One region of the Marinomonas algicola genome, then DNA from elsewhere that is predicted to be linked to it. Evidence: predicted binding sites of a transcription regulator. Region 1 holds the regulator's gene; the other holds the start of a gene.
What was found. Region 1 encodes sigma-54, which starts transcription at its own class of promoters, with help from an activator protein. Its sites were predicted from a motif close to TGGCACNNNNNTTGCTNT; they were not measured.
Positions count from the first base shown of each region.

Region 2: a site for sigma-54 is predicted at 8,004-8,021, ahead of glnA (glutamate--ammonia ligase). Genes of this name have one in related genera too.

Region 1 is NZ_CP061941.1:1,663,971-1,675,611, reverse strand. Features, by position in the region: gene IEZ33_RS07565 (STAS domain-containing protein) at 1-275, opposite strand, end outside; gene IEZ33_RS07560 (MlaC/ttg2D family ABC transporter substrate-binding protein) at 280-900, opposite strand; gene mlaD (outer membrane lipid asymmetry maintenance protein MlaD) at 900-1,367, opposite strand; gene mlaE (lipid asymmetry maintenance ABC transporter permease subunit MlaE) at 1,369-2,151, opposite strand; gene IEZ33_RS07545 (ATP-binding cassette domain-containing protein) at 2,151-2,921, opposite strand; gene IEZ33_RS07540 (calcium/sodium antiporter) at 3,121-4,083, shown strand; gene lptC (LPS export ABC transporter periplasmic protein LptC) at 4,118-4,678, shown strand; gene lptA (lipopolysaccharide transport periplasmic protein LptA) at 4,653-5,168, shown strand; gene lptB (LPS export ABC transporter ATP-binding protein) at 5,168-5,893, shown strand; gene IEZ33_RS07520 (RNA polymerase factor sigma-54) at 5,968-7,437, shown strand; gene IEZ33_RS07515 (PTS sugar transporter subunit IIA) at 7,455-7,910, shown strand; gene IEZ33_RS07510 (HPr family phosphocarrier protein) at 7,913-8,182, shown strand; gene mgtE (magnesium transporter) at 8,207-9,559, shown strand; gene yjgA (ribosome biogenesis factor YjgA) at 9,566-10,096, shown strand; gene IEZ33_RS07495 (carbon-nitrogen hydrolase family protein) at 10,123-10,950, opposite strand; gene IEZ33_RS07490 (YhdP family phospholipid transporter) at 10,957-11,641, opposite strand, start outside.
Region 2 is NZ_CP061941.1:410,276-421,916, reverse strand. Features, by position in the region: gene IEZ33_RS01970 (amidase) at 1-990, shown strand, start outside; gene IEZ33_RS01965 (TRAP transporter large permease) at 1,003-2,292, shown strand; gene IEZ33_RS01960 (TRAP transporter substrate-binding protein) at 2,308-3,294, shown strand; gene IEZ33_RS01955 (TRAP transporter small permease) at 3,365-3,901, shown strand; gene typA (translational GTPase TypA) at 4,226-6,046, opposite strand; gene thiI (tRNA uracil 4-sulfurtransferase ThiI) at 6,322-7,773, opposite strand; gene glnA (glutamate--ammonia ligase) at 8,112-9,518, shown strand; gene glnL (nitrogen regulation protein NR(II)) at 9,707-10,771, shown strand; gene ntrC (nitrogen regulation protein NR(I)) at 10,788-11,641, shown strand, end outside.

The DNA.
Region 1 (11,641 bases):
TCATCTAAGTTAGAGAGCTGTAACAAACCCATTAACTGTTGACTAAATCCTATAAATAAAATTTTCTTGGTCTCTTTATTAGCCTGTCGCATACAAGCCAATAAAACGGATATTAAACTGCTATCACCACCAACAACTCCACTCAAATCAACCTCCAACTCACCAGAACTTTTTGATACAAGAGCCAAAAGCTCATTCTGTAAAGATTCAAGCTGAGAAGAGAGATACCTCCCCTCTAACAAAACACCTTGATTAGTTGAAATACAGTTAATCAATATCTCACCCTTCTTTGCTTGCAAGAGATCTCTGCCACGCATCAATTGCTTTATCAATATTATTTTTATTACTTTGAACCATGATTCCAAATTGCTTTCTGAACGTCAGACCAAAGTTAATATCATTAATAACAACATTACTTAAAAACCAAGCGCTCGACGCCGTATCAGGTTCCATATAAAAATCGATCTCGATAGGAGAGCCTGCATCAGTAACAAACTCAACATTGACCTTAACCTCACGACCAGATTGAGGCCCCAAAGGCAATACTTTGATTTTGCTACTATCAAACTCTAACAAAGACCCACCATATGTATCTAACAAAGTGTCCTTTGTAACGATAGCAAAACGCTGCCTTTGCTCAGCAGTTGCTCTTCTATAGTACTTACCCATGACTTTTTTGGAAAAATCATCAAAATTAATAACAGGCGACAAAATAGCGTCTACTCGTTTGACCAATTCACCTCTATTTTTTGCTAGAAACAGTTTATCCTGCACTATTTCTACGTTAAATTGATCGACAACATTTATTACTGTCTTTCTCGCCTCCTCATTCGCATACACATGTGCGCACAAGAAGACCATAAAGAATGAAGCCGCATACCTACAAACAAGATTAAACATTATTTACTATCCCCTGAAGTAGAGTTAAACAGAAACTGACTAATTAAGTTTTCTAACACAAGCGCCGACTGAGTATCATAAATTTCTTCTCCCTCAGTGAGATAAGTATCTTCCGCCCCTATCGATATACCTATGTATTTCTCCCCCAACAAACCGCTAGTTAAAATAGCCGCCGCACTGTCAGTTGGCAAATTATCCACATCTTTATCTATATTCATGGTCACCAGCGCCATATATAACTCTTTGTCTAGAGAAATACTCTCTACACTACCAACCGTCACCCCTGCAACCGATACTTTTGCTCTTTGAGTCAATCCACCAATATCATCAAATCTAGCCACAATTTGATAGGACGCTTTTTTATCCGAAAACGCCAACCCACTCACCTGAATAGCCAAATAGGCTAAAGCAGCACAGCCCAGTACTACAAATGCACCAACGAGCAACTCAACTTGCTTGTTTCTCATGTTAAAAATCCCCAAACATTGCGGCTGTCAAAACAAAGTCTAACGCCAAAACTGATAATGACCCCAAAACAACCGTTGTTGTTGTCGCCTTGCCAATTCCTTCTGATGTAGGAACACATTCGTATCCTTGATAGACAGCAATCCAAGTCACGGCAATTGCAAAACAAAATGACTTTATTACCCCATTTAAAACATCATTACTAAATATCACCGATTGCTGCATCAAACTCCAAAAGCTACCATCATGAATGCCAAGCCAATCGACGGCCACAAATTCTCCCCCCATTATACCAACCATTGAGAAAACAATACTCAATATAGGAAGACAAATTAGCCCAGCAATAAAACGAGGTGCGATTACTCGCCTATAAGGGTCTACTCCCATCATTTCGAGGCTAGACAATTGCTCAGTTGCTTTCATCAAACCAATCTCAGCCGTTAAAGCAGAACAGGCACGGCCAGCAAATAATAAGGCAGTTACGACAGGACCTAATTCTCTTAACAAAGTTAAGGCAACCAGTTGGCCAACGGATTGCTCAGAGCTAAATTTAACTAAGATAGAGTACCCTTGAAGGGATAAAACCATCCCAATGAACAACCCCGAAACGACGACAATAACCAGCGAAAGAACACCCACAGAATAAATCTGTTTATTTAGCAACGCCAACGCACCAACAAGTGATTTCGGCCTATGGAAAACCGATTGAAACAAGAGCAATCCAGCCCGACCAATTGATTCAAGCCAATCGAATACACTTGCGCCTACTTTTGTTAGGTTTTTCATTACCTCTCCAAGTCCAAATCCGCTTTATATGAATTTGCCGGATAATGAAACGGTACAGGACCATCGGGCAAACCACCCAAAAACTGCACAACTCTTTCATCATCAGAACAACGAATTTCTTCTGGCGTCCCTTGAGCAACCACACAGGCATTCGAAATAATATAAACATAGTCTGCAATGGACAATGATTCTGTAACATCATGTGACACTAAAACCGATGTAATTCCAACAGAATCATTCAAACGCTTTATAAGCTCAACAACAACCCCCATCGATATCGGATCTTGCCCTGCAAAAGGCTCATCATACAAAACCAGCTCAGGGTCTAGGGCGATCGCTCGAGCTAAAGCCGCACGACGTGCCATCCCACCGGAAAGCTCTGAAGGCATTAACTGAGCCGCCCCTCTCAAACCGACGCTTTCCAATTTCATTAAGACAATGTCTCGTATTGTCTCTTCCTTATAATTTGTATGTTCTCTCAAAGGGAAAGCGACGTTTTCGAAAACACTGATATCCGAAAATAAAGCGCCACTTTGAAACAACATTCCGATCTTTTTACGCAGAGTGTAAAGTTCAGTTCGAGAAATTAAAGGAACATTCTTACCATCTACTAAAACGCTCCCGATAGAAGGAAATAACTGTCCACCAATTAAGCGAAGTAAGGTTGTTTTACCCGTTCCACTTGGGCCCATAATAGCGGTAATTTTGCCTTTGGGGATTTGTATGGAAACATTTTTATAGATTTCTCTGTTGCCTCGAGAAAAACTCATACCTTGGATATCTACATAGAATTCTGACAAAGACCTTTCCTTCTCTCAAACTCAGTATTGCGATACTACCATCGTCATAAGTTAAAGAGAATGCAAATAGAAAGGATTTATCTCGACATAAACATCGGTTAAGTCTTGAATTTACTTCATAAACTTCATTAAATAACACTCCTTACGAAAACTGAGAGTTAAACACTAAATGCTACTTTTTATTGCCGCACTAATCTCTGGCTTAATAATACTGGTTATAAGTTCAGACAAGTTCATTGAACATTCAGCTCTAGTGGCTGAAAAACTTAACATTAGCCCTATCATCATTGGCCTAACTCTTATCGCATTAGGAACATCCGCACCTGAAATGGTGGTTTCAGCAATCGCCTCACTTGATGGTGCCCCAGAAATAGCAATAGGCAATGTACTAGGCTCTAATATCGCCAATATTGCTTTAGTTTTTGGCTCAACACTTTTTATAAGCGCCATTTCAATTAAACAAGGGCTATCTACCAAAGAGGTGCCCTTGTTAATGTTCATCACCTTACTGGTTGGCGCTCTACTTTACGATCTACACCTAAGCATTTCAGATGGTGTCATTTTAGTTATCGCTTTTATTGTCGTGCTAACCTTATTGCTACGTGGCAGTAAAAACTTAGAAGAAGAGCTGAGCGAAGAATTACCAGACGCCGAGACAGCAAGTCTAGGAAAATCTCTTCTGATCGCTATTCTTGGCTTGATTGCTTTAATCGGCAGCTCAAAACTGCTTGTTTGGGGTGCCATTGGTATCGCTCAATTTTTTGGTGTCAGCGAACTGCTGATTGGACTGACTATTGTGGCAATAGGTACCAGCCTACCTGAGTTAGCGGCCTCAATAACGAGCGTAAAGAAAGGCCATCATGACATGGCTATTGGTAATATTTTAGGGTCGAATCTTTTTAATTTAGCCACAGTACTTCCCTTACCTGCATTACTGGCCCCAAGCTTCATTGAAAGCAATGTTTTTTACCGTGATTACGTATGGGTTCTTGGTTTGACGATGCTATTTTGTTTGTTAATCGTATTTTTTAATTCTAAAAAACGAACGGCAATCCCAAAATGGGTTGGTGCTCCTCTAATAATTGGCTACCTAGTGTATTTATTCACCCTTTATCAATCGAGCACTATCTAAGTAACGTGAATCAATTGAAAAACAAGGTAACAAAATGAAAAAATGGCAACTCTTACCACTGTTATTAGGTGGACTATTGCTATTCTTCTTGGCATTTTATATGGGTCTGACCCCAAAACAATCTTTAATTGAAGCCGAAGCACTTGATAGTGCACCAGACTATTTTATTACGGATTTTAAAATAGTGGCATTTGACATAAGTGGTAACAAGGTCGAAACATTAAGCGCCAAAGAACTCAAGCACTACAACGAAGCAAATGAGTCTTATCTTCAACAGCCAAATATGTCAGAATCACAACAAGGTGGCAGTTGGGTCGCAAAAAGCGATTCAGGACTGATTAACGACTCCACAAAAGAGATTAATTTATACGGCCGTAGTGAGATAGTTCACACCAGCAAATCTGGTAACACCGTTCATTTAAGCGCGGATAAAATACTTTACAGCGAAACCAAGCAAGAAATTTTTGCTACTGGTAATGCCTCATTATTGTCTGAATCAGGCAAAACCCAAGCCACTGATATTGGCGTAAATATAAATGACGAAACTGTTGCATTTAGCGGAGAAGTAAATGGTCAATATAAAACAGCTAAATAAAAGATTGATAGCGCTCGCCATCCTGACTTCTAGCACGCTAAGTTACGCGTTGGATAATGACTTGCAAAGCCCCTTAAACATTGCGGCTGACAAGGCCTATTTTGACCAGGGCTCTGGGATAGCGATTTACGAAGGTAATGTCACTGTTAAGCAAGGCTCCATTTTCATTCAAGCCGATTACCTAAAAGTTACAAGCTCAACAGACACCAACCAGTTTCGCCAACTGGATGCAACGGGATCACCTGCAAAATTCAGCCAACAAATCGATGAAGATGGGAATCATATAATTAGCCATGGAGATAAAATTCGTTATCAAACAACCGACGCTACGCTTGAATTAAGTGGACAAAGCTACGTAAAGCTTAAAGGTGACGAAATCAATGCTGACTTCATTCAATACATGATAGATAAAGGCACCTTCACAGCTCGAAGGGATGATTCAGGTCGAGTAAATATGACTTTATTACCGCAAACACAAGAAGGTAAATAATGGCATTACTGGAAGCTAAAAACTTAGCGAAAAGCTATAAAAAAAGACCTGTCGTAATTGACGTATCTCTTTCTGTCGAGTCCGGTGAAGCCGTTGGTCTTCTGGGTCCTAATGGAGCAGGTAAAACCACTTGTTTTTATATGATAGTAGGCATGGTTAAAAATGATAACGGTGAAATATATATTGATGGAGAACCTGTAACGACATTGGCCATGCACTCTAGAGCTCAAAAAGGCATTGGCTACCTTCCGCAGGAAGCGTCTATATTTCGAAAAATGTCTGTTGAGAACAATATCCTTGCCATTTTAGAAACCAGAAAAGACCTAACAGACACACAGCGTAAAGAAGAACTTGAAAAACTTCTCGAAGAATTTCATATTACTCATATTAGAAAGAATTTAGGCATGGCTCTTTCTGGAGGCGAGCGACGACGAGCAGAAATAGCCAGAGCCCTAGCAACCAACCCTAAATTTATATTATTAGACGAACCTTTTGCAGGTGTTGACCCTATCTCTGTTGGCGATATAAAACAAATCATTAGGCAATTACAAGAAAGCGGCATTGGGGTTCTTATTACAGACCATAATGTAAGGGAAACCCTTGATATTTGCGACAAAGCTTACATTGTCGGAAACGGCCATATCATCGCTTCGGGCGATGCTGAGACCATTATCAACAATGAACAAGTAAAAAAGGTTTATTTAGGTGAGAACTTCCGCCTTTAATCTTTTAATTTCCCAATAAAAGGGAGTACTATGCATAACTCGTTCCAACATAATCAAACAAAAAGCGTTTCTCTATGAAGCAGTCTCTACAGTTGAAAATGGGTCAGCAACTGACCATGACCCCGCAGCTACAACAAGCTATTCGCTTATTGCAGCTTTCTACAATAGATTTACAACAAGAAATACATGAATTTCTTGAGTCAAACCCCCTATTAGAAATTGACGATGAACAAAGCTCATCTGAGACAACGGCAAACGAATCTGAACAAAAAAAGCAAGAGGAGCCAGAAACTCAGCCAAGTGAAGAAGCCACAATTGAATCTGAATGGACGGATAGTATTCCAGAAGAGCTCTCTATTGATAGCTCATGGGAAGACACCTTTCAAAGCTCCGCGGCCGTGTCTGAATCCCAAGGTTTCGAAGGGGATTTTGATTTTGAAAGTCGCAATTCCGCTTCTGAGAGCATTCAGGATCACTTAATATGGCAACTTAACCTGACTACGATGTCAGACAGAGATATTGAAATTGCCTATTCTTTTATTGAAAGCGTTCAACCAGATGGTTACCTAGGTGCCTCACTGCATGAAATATGGGATTCTCTTCAGGGAACCATTGAAGATTTAGAAGAAGACGAAGTTGTTGCTGTTCAACATAGACTACAACGCTTTGACCCTGTGGGGGTATGTTCCGTTGATTTGCGAGAATGCTTGCTGGTTCAACTTGAAGCCTATTCAACACACCCTTTGTATAAAAATACAAAAACGGTAGTTGATCACTATCTAAACCTCTTAGGTAACCGAGATTTTTCCCAGCTTTGTAGACGCGCGAAACTAAAAGAAGATACATTAAAAGACGTTATTCATTTAATACAGCAGCTCAACCCAAGGCCAGGCAGTTTAATTGATGCAGATGACACAGATTATGTTATACCAGATGTCTCAGTTAAGAAGAAAAATGGTGAATGGCAGGTTGAGTTAAACAACGACGCTCTACCGCCAGTAAAAATCAACAAAACCTATTCAACAATGGCAAATACTCTGAAGAATACTGAGGACGCAACATACATAAAAAACTCACTTCAAGAAGCCAAGTGGTTTATAAAGAGTTTACAAAGCCGCAATGAAACACTACTAAAAGTGGCTAGCTGTATTGTTGAAAAACAGATAGACTTTTTCGAGCAAGGCGAGGAAGCAATGAAGCCGATGGTATTGCATGATGTTGCCGAAGAAGTGGGCATGCACGAATCCACTATTTCCCGCGTGACCACGCAAAAATACATGCATACACCGAAAGGAATATTCGAATTAAAATATTTTTTCTCAAGCCATGTAAATACGGCTTCAGGCGGAGAATGCTCTTCCACAGCAATCCGCGCTATGATAAAAAAACTTGTTGCCGAAGAACCTGCTAAGAAACCATTAAGTGACAATAAATTAGCCACCATTCTAGAAGAACAAGGGATTAATGTAGCAAGGAGAACGGTTGCAAAATACAGAGAAGCAATGAACATTCCTCCTTCAAACGAAAGAAAACGATTAGTTTAATACTGGATAAAAGACTCATGTCACTTATTACTATGTTAAAACCAGAATTGACTCTGGCAAAACAGAAGATTATCAGCAAAAAAAGAGTACTGGAAAATATAGCAAGTGCGGTATCAAACAGATTACATTGTGACGAAAATGCAATCTACGCGGGACTATTAGCCAGAGAAAAACTTGGTAGTACGGGAATCGGGGAAGGCATCGCTATCCCGCATTGTCGATTAGAGTCGGCTAATCATGCTGCAATATTAGTTATGTCGTTAGAAAGCTCTATTGATTTTGACTCTATAGACAGAAAACCTATAGATTTGATTTTTGCACTCATTGTACCGCCAAGTGAATGCGACGCCCATCTCTCGACACTTGCTCAAATTGCACAATTAGCACAGTCACCCAATGGGTTAAACGCTTTAAGAGAAGCGCAAACTAATGAATCACTATTTGCAGCATTTGAAAAACTGCTACAAGGATAAACATGCAAGAACAATCTATTACTATAATTAACAAGTTAGGACTGCATGCACGAGCGGCAGGTAAACTGGTGGAAACCACATCTAAATTCAGCTGTGATATCACCATTGAAAAGGATGGTCGTAACGTAGATGGCAAAAGCATTATGGCCATGATGATGTTAGCGGCAGGTAAAGGTACTGAAATCACTATCAAAGCAAATGGTGAAGATGAAGAGCTTGCATTAACAGCCATTATTGAGCTTATTAATAACCGCTTTGGTGAGGGTGAATAGACCTTCAATTTAAGAAAAGTCATTATGTCAGAGCAAGCGACGCTAACACATCTAAAAGCCGTAACAGCCTCACTTGAGGCTGGCACCACTTCCCAAATACGCTATTTATTAAATGGCGCGTTACCGGCTCAAGACGTCGCTCGCTTATTAGAGTCATCCCCCCCTAAAGAGAGACAACTTCTTTGGGACCTAATTGATAGCAAAAACGAAGGTGAAATCCTTCAATATTTAACTGAAGACATTAGTATTCCTTTCCTTAAAAAAATGGATACTAAACAACTCTTAGCTGTGTCAGAGCAATTCGAGACCGATGACCTCGCTGACATGCTACAACACTTACCAGAAAAAATTGTTAAAGAAGTGCTGGCCTCCATGTCAGCACAGAATAGATTACGAGTTGAAGCCCTACTAAGCTACCCAGAAGACTCCGCTGGTGGCTTAATGAATACAGATACAATTACCATACGCCCAAATATAACCGTTGACATTGTATTTCGTTTCCTCAGAAGACATAAGAAACTACCCGATATGACTGATAACTTATTAGTTGTCAGCCGCTCAGACCGCTTTTTAGGCACACTGCCATTAACAAAGTTATTAGTAGCCGATACAAACGCTACTATACGCGAAATTATGGATACCGAGACTACGGTAATAACATCCAATACATCAGCCAGAGAAGTCGCACAGGTATTTGAAAAGTTAGATCTGGTTTCAGCGCCAGTAATCGACGAAAAAAGTGGAAAGTTACTTGGCCGAATAACCATAGATGATGTTGTTGATGTTATCCGTGACGAAGCTGAGCACTCTATGCTGAGTATGGCGGGCCTTGACGACGACGAAGACACCTTTTCTCCTGTCATGAAGACGACCAGAAGGCGAGCGGTTTGGCTTGGTATTAATTTAATTACGGCTTTCATAGCCTCTTACGTCATTGGGCTTTTTCAAGGCACACTTGATCAAGTCGTTGCACTGGCTATATTAATGCCAATTGTTGCCAGTATGGGTGGAATTGCAGGCTCCCAAGTACTAACATTAGTTATACGAGGCATCGCCCTAGGACAAATAGGTTCAACAAATACTCGCTGGCTACTCAACCGAGAGATCATCGTAGGCTTATTAAATGGTATACTTTGGGCTACGGTTGTCGCCGCATTAACAGCATTCTGGTTTGACAACCTTGAGATAGCCTATATCATAGCGGGCGCAATCATGATTAACCTTCTGTTTGCCGCTCTTACAGGCACACTTTTGCCCATAGCACTAAATCGCTTAGGCATAGACCCAGCCCTTGCAGGAAGCGTAATCCTTACCACAGTAACTGACGTTGTAGGATTTCTTTCCTTTCTTGGATTAGCAACTATATTTCTTATTTAGGCCAACATGACAGAATTCGAACATTTAGAAGACGACGAGAATTACAAAAGCAAAACTCAAATAAAAAGAGAAATGGAGGAGTTGCAGGTATTAGGCAAAAAACTTCTCGCTTTGAGTAAGCAACAGCAGCAAAAAGTTGAAATGTCTGACACTCTTCGTGCTGCTCTGACGGAAGCCACTCGACTGAACCAAAGAGAAGCCATGCGTCGTCATATGCAATACATTGGACGACTTATGCGCAATGAAGACGCTGAGGCTATTGAGGCAAGAGTCGCTTTGTTTGACAGCAGCTCAGCTGCCCACAACAAACTTTTCCATTCTCTTGAAGCGCTTCGAGACTCTTTGATTGGTGAAAACAGCACCGAAGAGGTCCAAAAATACTTAGAAGAAAACCCGAATGTAGATATCCAACATTTTAGACAACTTGTTAGACAATCTGTGAAAGAGCTTGCCGAAGGCAAAAAAAGCACTTCCCGAAAAAAACTATTTAAGTATATCAGAGAGGTAAAAGAAGAAAAATTAGGCATAAATGTCTAAAGTTCAACAATGTTCCTCTTCTATAGCTATGTAAGTCGTCTATGTTCTAGTACAGGCATTGACGACTTGCATTCCTGTATTCTGTCAGTATCGATATTCACATATAAATTATCCGGCTCATCAGCAAGCTGCCCTAAATCTTCTCCCCATGGAGAATAACAAACACTGTGTCCGTACGTTTGCCTGTTCTTACCATGAAAACCACATTGATTAACACCCACTATAAAAACTTGATTTTCTATTGCCCTGGCTCTTAATAAAGTATTCCAATGCGCCTTACCTGTAACATAGGTAAACGCAGCTGGAACAACAATAAGCTCAGCACCTTTAGAAACCAACTCACGGTACAATTCTGGAAAACGCAAATCATAACAAATTGACAGACCTACTTTTAAACCGTCAACATCAATAACAATGGGATTAAGCTCTCCCGGCTCAATAAAATCAGATTCTTTATATTGACCCACTCCATCTGCAACATTGACATCAAATAGGTGAATTTTATCATAACGAAAACATTCACTAGAAAACGGTGAAAACACCAAACAAGATTGACGCACTCTAGAGCCTGCTACAACACTTCCATCAGGTCTTTTTAAAGAAGGGTGCGAGCCAACGACAATCCAAACACCTAAGGTCACAGACAACTTATTTAGAGTCGTAAATAGACTTTCTTGAATAGACTCTTGCTCAGACAACTCCCTCATTGCTTTCCCATTGAATAAAAACACATTCTCCGGAAGTATGATCAAGGTTACGCCTTCTTGGACAGCATCAAGAATGCGACGCTGGACTTCGTCTAAGTTAGCCGCAAAATCAGGTCCGCTGGTGAGCTGAATCGCACATATTTTCACGCTAGGTCATCTCCTAATAGGCTGGTATTTAACCGTCTTAATTTCTGGATTATCAAACGACCCCTTAATTTCGTAACGAACACTGGTCACTTTTGCCAATTGATCACCAATTAATTTATCCGTTATATAAAGTAAACCTGCAACTTGAGGAGCCCCGATTAACAACCCCGCTATGGGTAGAGTATTACCCAGAGGGAAACTGGCCGTCAGCTTTTCATCTAACGTTTCTGTAATTAAATTTGCCTCACCAGCCAACACAAACTCTGCAGTAGGTGAAACGATCTCAATTGGAGATGAGGTTTGCACAATACCATTTTGTAACGATAGCACTCCGTTAAACGTGTCGTATGTTAGACCTGGCTCATACACATCAGAGAAATCAAGAGACAAACGACGAGTTAACGCGTTAATATTAAAAATACCTAGCGCTTTCAAAAATGACGGAAGTTGATCAATCTGAGTAAACTTACCTTTTTGACTTTCAAACGTGATCCTACCCGATAGCGACTCTTTATCAAAAAACATCGGATGCCCTAACCAACTAAGATTAATGTCAATCACATAATTTTTTGATGTTAAAAAAGGCGTTGGCGCAAATTTTTTCAATAACTCGGAGGCATCTTCACCTTTAATTGACGCAACCAGCTCAACGTTCGATTGCTCCCCCTGGTCTTGCCAAAACAAACTCCCG
Region 2 (11,641 bases), 1.3 Mb from region 1:
GGCGGATCTCTGCGCTTACCGGCGGCGCTTTGTGGCATCGTTGGTTATCGGCCGTCGGTTGATGTGGTGGCACACCCGACACGCCCATTAGGCTGGTCAGGTATTTCTGTCCTTGGCCCGATGGCTCGAACAGTGGAAGACATCCTGTTAATGCTGCAAGTGAATCAGGGCTACGATGAAAATGATCCATTGTCGGCGCCTGCGGCTCCGGATCGTTTCTCCAACTTGCCGAAGATTGAGTTAAAAAACTTACGTATCGGATACAGTGAAGATTTTGGCGGCACCCCTGTGGCTCCTGAAATTCGCGAAACGTTTCATAAACGTCTAGAAGCCATTAAACCACGGGCGGCGATATGCCATGCGGTTGATTTAAACCTTGGTAATATGGATCGAGTATTTGATATCTTACGGGCAGAAAGTTTTCATGTGGCTTTTGCTCAAGGGATTATTGATACACCCGAATTTTTTGGTGACAACATCAAAACAAATGTGGCTTTAGCCGAGTCGTTTACCCTCGCCGATCGAGGTTGGGCTCATGTTGAACAAACCAAAATTCTGCGCAAGTACAACGCATTGATGCAAGATTTCGATATTATTTTATTGCCTACGGTCCCTGTGTCTCCCTTTACTTGGACTCAGTCTCACCCGACCCACATTGATCAACAACCAATGGACATTTATTACCGTTGGCTTGCACTAACCTACCGAGGCTCGTTACTCAATGGACCGTCCATCACGATCCCAACGGGTCTTGACTCATTAGGCATGCCGTTTGGCCTACAGATACTTGGCGCAGTTCGCTCAGATGAAAAGCTATTAGCGGCGGCCAGTTCAATTGAGGCATTCCTAGCAAAAACACCTGAGACAGCTCGACCTATCCCAGACTTTACCACCATGCAGGATTCAGATATAGATCTGAAATCCATTGTGACTCATCCACCTATTTTTAACAGTAGCGATTCATCAACTGCTGTAAAAACAGCAGTATAAAGGGCTCATGTTATGTGGATAATACCTATTGTTTTCATTGTACTGCTTATAAGTGGAACCGCTTTTGCCTACTTGATGGGAGCGGTCTCAGTCGTTACGTTTATTGCTGTCGATAAAGCACAGTTTCTCTCTATTTTACCACAGCGAATTTTTGCCCAGCTGGATGTATTTGCCTTTATGGCGATGCCATTGTTTATCCTAACCGCTGAAATCATGAGCCGTGCAGGCGTGACTCGCAGTTTGATCGACTTTGCCATGTCCACTGTAGGTCGATTTAAAGGTGGCCTAGGACACGTCAACATTTTAACGAGCGTTTTTTTTGCGGGTATATCTGGCTCAGCGATTGCCGATAGTGCCGCTCTTTCACGCACTTTTGTTCCTGAAATGAAAGAACGCGGCTACGACCCCTATTACGCAGGCGCCATCACGGCGGCGTCATCTATGATTGGGCCTATTATCCCACCGTCCATTATTATGATTATCTATGGTGGTCTAACGGGGGCATCCGTTGCGGCTCTGTTTGCGGCCGGTATTATTCCAGGCTTGTTGTTGGCCGTATCCTTAATTGTATTAAACTCCATTATCGCACACGTTAAGGGGCATCCAGGTGGGGCTGGCGATAACGCCGATATTCCAAAATTTTTTCCGAGTTTGTTGAATGCCTTACCAGCCCTCTGCTTACCTGTGGTAATTTTAGGCTCCTTAGTGTTCGGGTTAGCAACGCCGACAGAAGGCTCTGCGATTGCGGTACTCGTTGCACTCGGTGCAGGTCAATTTTACAACGGCCTCAGTTTTCGCATGATATACGATGCCATGGAAGCCACAGCTCGAATGACAGGAACCATATTTATCATACTTGCTGCCATCTCTGTATTAGGCTACTTAGCTGGACAAATGGGCTGGTCAAGCGCCTTAGCAGGTTGGGTCGAAAGTTTTGGTTTAACAGGAACCAAGTATCTATTTTTTCTGGTCGCTATTTTCTTAATTGCAGGGATGTTCATGGACACGCCTGTAGCACTGACCTTACTGATCCCTCTGTTTGCGCCACAAGCCCTTGAACAGGGTATTAGTCCAATTCACCTTGGCGTGGTGCTGTGTTTCAACCTATGTGTTGGCCTTATTACCCCGCCTTTAGGAAAGTGCCTAGTCGTGGTATCGGCGCTAACAAAACTCAATTACTGGCGACTTGCTTATGCCGTCTTACCTTTTATTCTTGTACAAATAACCCTACTAATGGCATTGGTCTACTGGCCGTCAATCAGTCTGTTCATTCCGAGTTTATTCGGGTTTTCAGTAAAATAAAAAAGAGAGAAACCTATGAAAACACTAAAATTAAAAGCATTAACACTGGCATCATTGCTGGTTATGACCTCAGCTGTCTCTGCAACAGAGGTAAAGATCGCATTGGATAGTAAACCCGATCTTGCAACTTCCGGTTCTTACAATTGGGCTTATGCATTTGGATCAGAGCTTAAGAAATCTGGCATGGATGTGCGTGAATTACCGCGAGGATCTGTCGGGAATGAAGCGGAGAAATTTGACCAGGTTTCCACAGGACTGCTTGAAGTATCGCTGTCTGACGTTCGTTCAATTGCTCAAGTAGATCCGTTTATTTATGGCGTTCGTCTACCTTATATATTCGACAGCATTGCCCACATGGATCGAACTCTTGAAGCAGGAAAAGTGTTTGACCGAGTCAACAAAAGCCTAGCGAAACAAGATGTTTTACTGTTGTCACTTGCGCCTCTTGGGCCATCCTCCGGAGTGATCACGACGAAGCAAGCCGTTCGCTCTCCTGAAGACATGTCCTCGTTACGCATGCGCGCTCTAGACGATGCGCAGATATCAATGTACAAAGCGTGGGGGTCAGCGGGCACTATCGTACCTTGGGGTGAAGTACCGGCAGGCTTACAAACTGGTGTCATCGATGGCTATCTAAACTCGCCTCTCATTCCAATCATGTTTGGTCAAACAGACTTTGTGAAGAACTTCTCGGATGCTCGTGTTATTTGGCCTTTACGTGCTGTGCTTGTCTCTAAAGACTGGTATGAGGATTTATCTCAAGACGAACGCACAGCCGTAGATAAGGCGGTTAAAACGGCCGATGCCGCCACTCGAGCTTGGCTTGACGGTATTTCTGTCTCTGGCTTGAAATCTCTAGAAGAAAATGGCGTAACGGTACAGCGCTTGACGGATGCCGAACGCGCTGTTTTCCGAAAAATGTCTAAGCCGGTTTACGACTCAGGTTTGATGCCTTCTGAAGACGTTAAGCTTTGGTCAGACCTGTCAGACAGCAATCGTTAATCAGGAAACCCATACGTCTTATGGATAGAGGCTCTTTGAGGCCTCTGTCCAGCGCACCACGAGGTTGTACATGCGACAATTGATTGTAAAAATAAGTAATAGTATTCATAAATATGCTCGACGCGCCGCCGTATTCACTGTTGGGGTTATGTTCTTCACCGTCATGGTCCAAATTATTGCTCGCTATGTCTTTTCCTCACCACCAATTTGGACTGAAGACGTTGCTCGCTATGCAATGGTTTGGACAGGGTTACTAGGTGCCACCTTATCGTTCAAAACCCAATCTGACGCCGTACTCATGGACTCTGTCTTTCCCAAGCGTCCTAGTATATTTGCCCTTATAACCAATGCCATTCAAAGTGCCGCCATCCTTACCTTTATCTTACCCGTGCTTTATTTTTGCTTTATTGGTTTAAAAGGCGGCTTTGCGAAAGGCTATTTAGCCAGACAAGCCGGTTTGACGGCTGACACTTTGGGAATTCCCATGGTGTGGATTTCCATTTCGGTCCCATTAGCCATGATTATTATCTTAGTGCACCTAGCCGCGAGGTGGGCTGAGCCGAACGAGGAGATAGCGAAAGAAGTCGATTCAGCTCAATTGGATTGAGGTATAAAGGTCGTTCTTAAGAACGTCTTCATACTCGATTTCTTTGCAATCAGTGAAACCTATTTGATCAGTGAAACCTATAGACATGCAAGGTAGCCATCATGCACATAATTAAGACGGAGGTATTTTGTACCCCAAGAGGCTTTTTTTGCTCCAAGAGAGTTTAGAGGTATTAGAGGGTTTTGTCGGCCTGAAGGCGCGATCTACTATGATGGGACGAGCAAAAAAAAATCCCCGCCATTGGCGAGGATTTTTAGGCAATTAACCGGCTTTTCATATTAGCTGGTCATGTCTAATGTAAACATGACCAGCTAATGTGAATGCTTACTTACGACCGTTACGTTTACGTTCGTTTTCCGTTAGTAATTTCTTACGTAGACGGATGCTTTCAGGTGTTACTTCTACTAATTCGTCGTCTTCGATAAACTCAAGCGCTTGCTCAAGTGTATGACGAATTGGTGGAGTCAGTGTCAAGGCTTCATCTGTACCGGATGCACGCACGTTTGTTAGCTGCTTACCTTTTACTGGGTTAACGGCTAAATCGTTATCACGTGAGTGAATACCGATGATTTGACCTTCGTACACTTCAACAGCATGACCTAAAAACATACGGCCACGGCTTTGTAAGTTGAACAAAGAGTAAGCCGCTGTTTTACCAGTAAGCATGCTGACTAGTACGCCATTTTTACGGCTTTGAACTTGACCTTCTTTAACAGGGCCATAATGATCAAAAACGCTGGTCAAAATACCAGAGCCAGACGTCAAGGTTAAGAACAAACCACGGAAGCCAATCAAACCACGAGAAGGCATCATAAACTCTAGACGAGTACGGCCTTTACCATCGGGTTCCATGTTAGTTAGTTCGCCTTTACGCAAGCCAAGTTCTTCCATGATAGAACCTTGATGCTGATCTTCTACATCGATAACCACTTGTTCAAACGGTTCACACAATTTGCCATCAATCTCTTTGGTAACAACTTCAGGACGAGAAACGCCCATTTCGAAGCCTTCACGACGCATTGTTTCGATCAATACAGAAAGGTGTAATTCACCACGACCAGACACGATAAATTTATCAGGTGTATCACCTTCTTTAACACGCAATGCCACGTTATGAATCAACTCTTGATCCAAACGGTCTTTAATATTACGAGTCGTTACGTATTTACCTTCTTTACCAGCAAAGGGTGAGTCGTTTACGATAAAGTTCATGCTTACTGTCGGCTCATCAACACTCAGTGCTGGCAACGACTCTACGCAAGTTGGATCACACAAGGTATCAGAGATACTCAATTTATCGATACCATTGATACAAACGATATCACCTGCGCCGGCAAGATCGGTATCGATACGCTCAAGACCTAAATAGCCTTTCACGTTAAGTACTTTGCCTTTACGCTCAGAACCATCTGCAGATTTAATCACAACTTGTTGGTTTGGCGATAAAGAACCACGAGTAATACGGCCTACACCGATTACCCCAACGTAGCTGTCGTAGTCCAATGCGGAAATCTGCATTTGGAAAGGACCATCTGGATCAACATCTGGAGCCGGAACACTATCAACGATCATTTGATACAATGGCGTCATGTCGTCGGCTAGGTTTTCTGCATCGTCACCGGCTTGACCGTTAATTGCAGACGCATAGATAACAGGGAAGTCGAGTTGCTCTTCCGTTGCACCAAGGCTATCAAACAGATCGAACACTTGATCCATAACCCAATCAGGACGAGCACCAGGGCGGTCAACTTTGTTGATAACAACAATTGGACGCAAGCCTTGCTCAAATGCTTTAGAGGTAACGAAACGTGTTTGTGGCATTGGGCCATCAACCGCGTCAACCAATAAACATACGCAATCAACCATAGACAAAACACGCTCTACTTCACCACCGAAGTCGGCGTGTCCTGGTGTGTCTACGATGTTAATACGGTAATCGTTCCAGCGAATGGCAGTGTTTTTCGCCAAAATGGTTATCCCACGCTCCTTCTCTTGATCGTTAGAGTCCATGATACGTTCAGAGTCAACGTCTTTACGATCCAATGTACCAGACTGACTTAGAAGCTTATCAACCAGGGTAGTTTTACCATGGTCAACGTGGGCAATAATAGCTACGTTACGTAACTTATTGATATTATTCGACATTGATTTTTTTCTGCCTTTAGAAAGTGCAACATTTCACAATAACAACACCGCGGCACAAGGGCATTTAGTGTTTAATTATTGTTCATTTGGGATAAAATTCGCGCAATTGTACCTTTATATTGATGAACTTCCCATGACAGATACACAAAAGAGAGAAAAAAATTTCTCTCTTTTTCTGAAAACACAGTTAAATCGTGTCTTTAACCTGTATAAAAGCATCAAATAGTACAGCCGAACAAATGGAATACATTCGTTTAATCTGTTCTGGAAATAGATTAGGGTAAATACACCCCGATATTCTGCTTACCCTGCCCTAATAAACTCGCCGCATGGATACGACTCATAACACCTTTACCACAATAAAGCAGGTAAGCATGCTCTTGGTCTAACGAAGACCAGCGACTATTCAGCGTAAAGAAAGGCATTTCAACCACTTGATGACCCGTCACTTTTAGTGGCTGCTTATCGACTTCATCAGGATGGCGAATATCAATGATGATTTCATCAGATACTGGCATTCTTACAATAGGAATATCGCCTTGATATTGTTTCTCTACATCATCTAAAACGTTTTGGATGGATTCGATTTTTGCATTTTCAACCGCCGCGTCTAAAACGGCGAAATCAAACTTGGTCTCCTGATGTTCTATTTTAAACAGTTTCGCTCGAGTCGTTGGCTTAACAGAAATAACGCCACAGTATTCTGGCATACTCGCAGCAAAAGGTGCCGTACCAATGCGTTTCGCTAAATCAATAATTTCTTGCTTGTTCTCAGTTATAAGAGGCCTTAAAACAAGTTCATTGGTTACTTGATCAATCACTTTTAAATTGATGAGTGTTTGGCTTGATACCTGAGCCACACTCTCACCAGTAACTAAAGCGTGAGCACCCACTTTCTGCATCACCTGTTCAGCGGCTCTTAGCATCATCCTTTTAAGAATAACGCCCATTTGAGAGTTATCAACCTTGGTTAAAATCTCTGAAACCACGTCTTCAAACGGAACCGTGACAAATTTTACATTTAATTCTGAGCCATACTTCTTCCAAATAAAATTAGACACTTGCTTAACGCCAATTTCATGAGCATCGCCGCCTAAATTAAAGAAACAAAAATGCGTTTTTAGCCCTCGACTCATGGTTAAATAAGAAGAGACTGTTGAATCAAACCCTCCTGAAATAAGCGACAGCACTGGATCTTGAGAACCCAGTGGATACCCGCCTAACCCGTCTGTTTTTTGCTCGATAATCCACACTTTGTCGTTACGAATTTCAATCGGTACAAGCACGTCAGGGTTCTTTAAACGAACAGAATCCGCTTCACACCATTCTTTTAAACAACCACCTATATGGTATTCCGCTTCAACCGAACTGAAACTATGACGACCAACTCGCCTCACTCGTACTGCAAAAACAGACTCTTTTAAGGCCTCTCCATACGATTTTTTCGCCTCTTTAGCCACACCATCTAAATCCGTTAGCGTGAATTCTCTGACAAATTGAAAATGCGCAATACCCGCAATGTTCTGTAAAAGCTCTACAAACTCTTCTCTCAACTCATCTCTATCAGATAGAATCTCAATAAAGTCCCAATTACCAGCCACAGTGACATCATCATCTACTTTACGTAGAACAAGACGAATGTTGTGTCTCAGTTGTTTTATAAAGGCTTTTCGGACCGGACGGCTTTTAACTGTAATCTCAGCAAAGAATTTAACGACAAATTTCATATTTACACAGGCTTCAAGGGGTTATTTTTAATGGCTCCTATTATAAAGAACTTTAATCGTGCATAGAAATTTATATTTGCACCAAAAAAACACAACAAAAAAATAACTGCACCAAAAATGAACACAAAAGGGGTTTTATGGGTATTTTTGCGAGTCATTTTTGTGCGAGAAAAACACCAGAAAAAATAACACATTGATAAATAAAGACTTTTAATTATCTACTTTTATTTTGGCACAAGTTATGCTTTCTTAGAGCCAACATGGTTTCACTTACGGAACCTTTTATAGACTGAACGAAATTATTATTTCGCCTAAAACTTTTAAATGGAGAACAACTTATGTCAATCAAGACCCTTGAGTTGATTGCTGAACATGACGCGAAGTGGGTAGACCTTCGCTTTACTGATTTTAAAGGTAAAGAGCAACACGTTACTATTCCTGCAAAAGCGGTTGATGAAGAATTCTTTGAAAACGGTCAAATGTTTGATGGTTCTTCTATTTCTGGTTGGAAAGGCATCAACGAGTCTGACATGATCATGCTACCTCAAGACGACACAGCGCTTCTTGATCCTTTCTCTGAAGATTCTACTGTTATTGTTCGTTGCAACATCATCGAGCCTTCTACCATGCAAGGCTATGACCGTGATCCACGCTCAGTAGCGCTTCGCGCAGAAGAGTTCCTAAAGTCTACCGGTCTAGGGGATACGGCTTTCTTTGGTCCTGAGCCTGAGTTCTTTATTTTTGATGATGTTCGCTGGAAAACAGACATGTCTGGCAGCACAGTCGAGATCAACTCTGAAGAAGCGGCTTGGTCTTCCAATAAAAAAATTGAAGGCGGCAACATGGGTCACCGTCCTTTCGTTAAAGGCGGCTACTTCCCTGTACCACCCGTCGATTCTCACCATGACCTTCGTGGCGCAATGTGTAATGCCATGGAAGCAATGGGCTTAGACATTGAAGTCCATCACCATGAAGTAGCGACCGCTGGTCAAAACGAAATCGGTGTTAAATTCAACACATTGGTTAAAAAAGCAGACGAAGTACAAGTACTTAAATACTGCGTTCATAACGTAGCTCATGCTTACGGTAAAACAGCGACATTTATGCCAAAACCAATCGTTGGCGACAATGGTTCTGGCATGCACGTTCACCAATCTTTCTGGAAAAACGGCGAAAACCAATTCGCTGGTGATCAGTATGCTGGTCTTTCTGAAATGGCGCTTTACTACATTGGCGGTATTATCAAGCACGCTAAAGCATTGAACGCATTCACGAACGCTTCAACAAACTCTTACAAGCGTCTTGTTCCAGGTTTCGAAGCACCTGTTATGCTAGCTTACTCAGCTCGTAACCGCTCTGCGTCTATCCGTATTCCTTATGTAGCCAGCCCTAAAGGCAAGCGTATTGAAGCTCGCTTCCCTGATCCAACCGCAAACCCTTACTTAGCGTTCTCTGCAATGCTTATGGCCGGTATCGATGGCATTAAGAACAAGATCCATCCTGGCGATGCCGCAGATAAAGATTTGTATGACCTTCCAGCAGAAGAAGCTTTAGCGATTCCTACTGTTGCTTCAAGTCTAGAAGAAGCGTTGAGCTGCCTAGATGAAGATCGTGCCTTCTTAACTCAAGGCGGTGTATTCACTGACGATATGATTGATGCTTACATTGATCTTAAATCGGCTGAAGCGCAACGTATTTCAATGACGACTCACCCACTTGAGTTTGAATTGTATTACAGCCTTTAATAGATAAGTCCAATCAAAAAGCCCTGATTCAAACCAGGGCTTTTTTTTGCACTGCAGAAACATGGCCGCACGATTATGGTGCGCATCACTTTCAATATTTCTTTTATACCCTTATATTTCGCCATGTTAATAAGATAAAAATTGGTTCGTATTTTGCAGATACTGGGTATTACTTAAGAGGCTACATTGTGCATAACGTATTAATTGACCATTTATCTACGGCCGTCGTCCAGCTGAATCTAGAACTGCGGATCGAATATTTAAACCCAGCAGCCGAGATGATGCTGGCGATCAGTCGACGACGCATTTATGGACATAAAATCAATCAGGCTTTTATTGAAGATGAAGACAATACGGATTCCTTAAAAAGTGCTATTGCATCCGGCTACCCATACACTAAGCGTGAGGCAGAGGTTACCCTACCAAATGGTAAAAAACTGTTAATTGATTACACAGTTACGCCCATTATGGGGGCCGTCAGTTCAACAGAAAGTTTATTAATAGAGTTATACCCTCGCGATCACATGAAGCGAATTTCTCAAGAAGACGAGTTAATCGTTAACCATCAAACCAGTAAAGAATTGGTTAGAGGGCTAGCACATGAAATCAAAAATCCGTTAGGGGGTATCCGTGGTGCCGCTCAATTGATTAGTCGCGCATTCAAAGACGAAGCCTTAAAAGATTACACTCAAGTGATTATTGAAGAATCCGATCGGTTGAGAGATTTAGTGGATCGCCTACTTGGGCCTCGTCAATTACCTCAAAACAAAGAATTAAATATCCACAAGGTCATCGAGAGGGTCAATCAATTAATCTCTGTTGAAGCCGCCGATCAATTAACCATTTTACGAGATTATGACCCCAGCATTCCAAACCTGATCGCAGATGAGTCACAACTTATTCAAGCTCTGTTAAATATTACACGCAATGCCATGCAGGCCTTATTAGAAGATGAAGAAACCCTTGAAAAAAACATCACGATTGTTACCCGTGCGCTAAGACAATTTACCATAGGCACAAAAAGACATCGCTTGGTGTGCTGCATCAGCATTATTGACAATGGCCCAGGTATTCCCGAACCCCTTTTGAAAACCCTGTTTTATCCAATGGTCAGTGGCCGTCCAGATGGAACAGGCCTAGGGCTTTCTATTGCTCAGTCGATTGTTCACCAACACAACGGCCTTATTGAATGCAATAGTGAGCAACATAAAACAGAATTTAATATTTATCTGCCTATAGAAACGACTATCTAAGGCTAAAGGAGATTTCATGAACACTTCAGAAACCGTTTGGATTGTAGACGACGACAAGTCAATCCGTTGGGTATTAGAAAAAACGCTTGAACAAGAAGGCATGCAGTGTCGACTTTTCGACAGTGCAGAAACGCTCATTAAGCTATTAGATCAAGAGCAACCGAATGCCATTATCAGTGATATTCGTATGCCTGGAATGGATGGGTTAAGCCTATTAAATAAACTGCAAACCGAGCACCCGTATTTACCCGTGATTATTATGACGGCGCATTCAGATTTAGAAAGCGCCGTAGCGTCTTATCAAGGCGGTGCATTTGAATACCTTCCTAAGCCTTTTGATGTGGATGACGCTGTCACTCTTGTGAAACGAGCCTTGTTGCACCACAAAGAGTCAATGCCAAAAATTGAAAACCAACATGAAATCGAACCAGAGATCGAAGATGTTGAAAGAGACATCATTGGTGAAGCCCCAGCGATGCAAGAAGTATTTCGCGCTATCGGACGCTTAGCCAACTCCAACATTACGGTTCTCATCAATGGCGAATCAGGTACGGGCAAAGAACTTGTTGCTCACGCTCTTCATAAGCATAGCCCTAGAGCGGCAAGCCCTTTTATTGCACTGAATATGGCCGCGATACCACGAGACTTAATTGAATCGGAATTGTTTGGCCATGAAAAAGGCGCCTTCACTGGGGCAAATACTCAACGACGTGGTCGTTTTGAACAAGCCAATGGAGGAACATTATTTCTTGATGAAATTGGTGATATGCCAGCGGAAACTCAGACTCGGTTGTTAAGGGTCTTAGCCGATGGTGAATTTTATCGAGTCGGTGGACATGTGCCAGTAAAAGTCGATGTGCGAATCATTGC